Regions from separate parts of the Brachybacterium sp. P6-10-X1 genome, predicted to be linked through region 2. Evidence: predicted binding sites of a transcription regulator. Region 2 holds the regulator's gene; the other holds the start of a gene.
What was found. The regulator LexA, encoded in region 2, represses DNA repair genes until DNA is damaged. The targets are predictions, from matches to a motif close to TCGAACANNTGTTCGA.

Region 1 (2,182 bases), 140 kb from region 2:
CGGCACCGAGCTGGTGGCACGTGCGCTGGAGCTGCGCCCCGAGCTGGTGATCTCCGACATCCGCATGCCGCCGAGCCACACCGACGAAGGCCTGCGGGCCGCGCAGGAGATCCGCCGGACCTGGCCCGAGGCGCCGATCGTGCTGCTGAGCCAGTACGTCGTGGTGGGCTACGCGACCGAGCTGATCGAATCCGGCGAGCGCGCCACGGGTTATCTGCTGAAGGACCGCGTGTTCGACATCCGGGCGTTCCTGGAGTCGGTCCAGCGGGTGGCCGACGGCGGCGTCGCCATCGACCCGGACGTGGTGGGTCAGGTGATCGCCTCGCGGCGCCGCTCCCCGCTGGACGAACTGACCCCGCGCGAGCGCGAGGTGCTGGAGCTGATGGGCGAGGGCATGACCAACGCCGGGATCTCGCAGCGGCTGTTCATCAGCGGCGGTGCGGTGGAGAAGCACACCCAGCGGCTGTTCGCGAAGCTGGGGCTCAGCGAGGACGCGAGCGTGCACCGCCGGGTGACGGCGGTGCTGACTCTGCTGGGGCGCTGACCTCGTCGGGCGACAGCGCCGTCGGAGCGTCGGGACCGCCGGAACACCGGAGGCTCTCTGCGCACCCCACGATGCAACCTTCCTCCCCCGGTGCAGGTTCTCCACAATACTGATCGAGTTCTTGACATGAACGCTGAGAAAATCACCCCTTCCTGATCACGCGCTCGCAGACGCACCCCTGAGGAACCTCCGAGAATCGGGCCACACACAGCAGGCCGGAGCGAGATCACTGCCGGGACGGCCCTCCACGACCCCCACAGGTCCGCCCGGGCGGCCGAACACAGACCTTCCTCCACACACCCATCTTTTCCACCGCTGCATCCACATCTTCTACGTTATCCACAGCTCCAGCGTTTGGCCTTCACTCCGGTTTCGAACGTGCGTACGCTTGATGGCATGGACACGGCGCGCAGCGGGGATCGTCCCGACGAGGAGGAAGCGATCATCGATGCTGCCTCGTCGGGCGGCGACCTTCTGAGCGACGTCGCCGGTCGGCTCGCCGAGTTCGACGGCAGCGCCGGAGCACGGGTGGTGCTCGCCGAGATCCTCGCGGCCACGCTGCAGGCCTTCACGCTGACGACCTCGGTACGGGACCCGCTGCCGAGCACGGCCCCGGGAACTGCCGAGGAGTCCCTCGCCGTGCTCGGCGGCCTCGACCAGCTGACGTCCTCCCTCGCCGCCCTCGACGCGAAGTGGCAGGTCCGCGCCGAGCAGCGGATCCGCGAGGACGACGCGACGCAGGAGGTGCGCAGACCTCAGCAGGGCAAGGGTGCCGCCCACGAGATCGGGCACGCCCGCCGCGTCTCCTCCGCCTCGTCCTCCTTCTCTCTCGCATCCGCCCGGCGCCTGGTGGCCCAGATGCCGGAGGTCCACGGCGCCCTGCGGACCGGACGGTTGCCCGCGCGCACGGCGTCGACTCTGTCCCGCGCCCTGTCCCAGGCGGACCCGGACACCATCGCCCGCCTCGACGAGCTGGTCGGCGCGAACCCGATGGCGCTCACGGGTGCCGGGGAGCGGAAGCTGCGCTCCGAAGTGCAGATGCTGATCCAGCAGCTCGAGCCCGAGAAGTCCCGTGATCGAGCCGAGCGGGCCGCGCGATCCCGCCACGTGACGATGACGCCGCTGGCCGATGGAATGGCCCAGGTCAGCGCCGTGCTGCGCGGGATCGATGCGGCCGGCGTGATGCAGGCCCTCCACCGCAGGGCCGAGTCCCTCCGGGCGGCCGGGGCGAAGGACTCCGTCCTGGCGCTCGAGGCGGACCTGCTCGTGGACGCCACCCTTCGCAGCGGCGCACCGGACGCCGGAACGCCGGGAGGCGAGAAGCCCGATGACGGAGCATCGCTGCGCCCCCGCACGACCCCCGGCCTCGACGTCGGCATCGTCATCTCCGACACGGCCCTGTTGGGTCGCGACGACCAGGCCGAATGCGCCCGGCTCGAGGGATACGGCGCCATCCCTGCTCACATCGTCACCGATACCCTGCACGGCACGCCGCCCGGGTACCTGGCCGGTTCCGAGGAGGCCTATCCCGAGCAGTCCCATCCCGACGAGGCGGTGTCGGCCGTCTACCGCCGGCTCTACATGCGCCCGAGCACCGGCGAGCTGGTCGGCATGGAGTCGAGGGCACGGGCATTCCCC
Region 2 (2,182 bases):
ATCGAGCTCCTGCAGCGGCTGCAGGATCGACAGACCGACCTGGTGCGCATCGATCTCCGCCTGGCCGCTGGAGCGGATGGTCTCCTCGACCCGCTGGGCGAGCATCGCCAGCTGGTCGTCGCTGACCGGGCGACCCTGGCAGGCCTTGCGCACCCCGGAGATCACCTTCGCCCGGCTGAACGGCTCGCTGACCCCGGAGCGCTTGAGCACGGACAGCGAGGCCGTCTCGGAGGTCGAGAAGCGCCGCGAGCAGTTCGGGCACTGACGACGGCGTCGGATGGTCGCGCCATCATCGGACGTGCGCGAATCCACGACCCGGGAGTCAGGATGGCGGCAGAACGGACAGTGCATCCGGTCAGGATAGCGGCACGCCGGAGGCTCAGGGGGTGAGGGACCCCGCGGCCGGCAGCTCGATCTGCTGACCGGCGGTGACGCGACCGGTGGGCAACTGGTTCAGGGTGCGCACCTCGGCGATGTACTCCCTCTCGCTCATCTGCGCCGGTGCGTACTGCTCGGCGTAGCCCCACAGGGTGTCGCCGGCCTCGACGGTGATGGTCGTCGGCGGTTCCGGCTCGGGGCCCGCCAGGGCGGTGGACACGTCGAACACCAGCAGCAGGGCGCCGGCGACGAGGAGCCCGAGCAGGAAGGCGATCAGCGTCAGCAGAGCGCGGCCCCGCCGCGTGGGCTCGAGTCGAACGTCCGCTCGAGATTCTTGGACGTCGTGCTGGTCGTGATGCTGCGGGAAGGGAAGGACCGTCGCGGTCTGCGTAGCCATGTCCGAACTCCTGTTCGATCGAATCTCTGTGCGACTGTAGCCGGGAGGCGGCGCGACACGCAAGAGGAATCTCGAACACCTGTTTGGCATCCGATGCGCGCCGCCCTAGGCTGGGTGACAGGACAACGGAACCGCGAGGGTCCGACAGACGAAGCCAGGAGGCCGCACGATGACGCCGAGCACCCCCCAGCCGATCCGGTCCCGCGGCGACGCCCCGGCGGATCCCGCCACGGCCGGGCTCACCCGTCGCCAGCGCCTCGTCCTGGAGACCATCAACGACGCCGTCGCCGCTCGCGGGTACCCACCCACGATGCGCGAGATCGGCGACGCCGTCGGGCTGACCTCGTCCTCCTCGGTGTCCCATCAGCTCCAGGCGCTCGAGCGCAAGGGCTTCCTGCGCCGGGATCCGAAGCGTCCGCGGGCGATGGAGGTCGTGATGCCCGAGGACGACGGCGCCCCCGCAGCCGTGCCGCTCCCGGACATCACCCCCGAGTCGGTCACGGTGCCGCTGGTCGGCCGGATCGCGGCTGGCGTGCCGATCACCGCCGAGGAGCAGGTCGAGGACGTCTTCAGCCTCCCCTCGCGCCTGGTCGGCGACGGGAACCTCTTCCTGCTGCAGGTCGTCGGCGACTCCATGATCGACGCCGCCATCTGCGACGGCGACTGGGTGGTGGTGCGCAGTCAGCGCTCGGCCGAGAAGGGCGAGATCGTCGCCGCCATGATCGACGGGGAAGCCACCGTGAAGACCTTCGTCCAGCGCGACGACCACGTCTGGCTCATGCCCCACAACCCCGCCTTCGCCCCGATCCTGGGCGACCACGCCGAGATCCTCGGCAAGGTCGTCGCGGTGCTGCGCGCCGTCTGAGCGCCCTCCGACCCGCGGACGCCGACCCTCAGGTCCGCGGCGGCGGGGTCAGGAATCGGCGAGACGGCGCAGAGCGCCGAGCGCGACCTCGGGATCGGCCGTCGGCCACAGCGGCGGCATCGCCTCGCGCAGGAAGCCCCCGTAGCGCGCGGTGGCCAGGCGCGGATCCAGCACGGCCACCATGCCCCGGTCCTCCCGCGAGCGGATCAGGCGCCCCGCCCCCTGGGCCAGCAGCAGCGCGGCATGCTGGGCGGAGACCGCCATGAAGCCGTTGCCGCCGTGGCGGGCGATCCGTTCCTGGCGGGCGGAGGTCAGCGGGTCGTCGGGCCGCGGGAACGGGATCCGGTCGATGGTGACCAGACGCAGCGACCGCCCCGAGACGTCCACCCCCTGCCACAGCGTGAGGGTGCCGAACAGGGACGCGTCCTCGTCCTCGCGGAAGTTTCGCACCAGGTTCGCCATCGAGTCCTCCCCCTGCACCTCGATCGTGAGGTCGAGGCGGGCACGGACGTGTTCGGCCGCCAGCTCCGCGCCGCGGCGCG

Region 1: the regulator LexA is predicted to act here: its motif matches at 917-932, upstream of BH708_RS00300 (DUF222 domain-containing protein).

Annotation. Positions count from the first base shown of each region.
Region 1 is NZ_CP017297.1:72,306-74,487, reverse strand. It holds gene BH708_RS00305 (response regulator transcription factor) at 1-544, shown strand, start outside; gene BH708_RS00300 (DUF222 domain-containing protein) at 941-2,182, shown strand, end outside.
Region 2 is NZ_CP017297.1:4,320,453-4,322,634, reverse strand. It holds gene nrdR (transcriptional regulator NrdR) at 1-351, opposite strand, end outside; gene BH708_RS19235 (peptidoglycan-binding protein LysM) at 380-775, opposite strand; gene lexA (transcriptional repressor LexA) at 945-1,640, shown strand; gene BH708_RS19225 (ATP-dependent DNA helicase) at 1,689-2,182, opposite strand, start outside.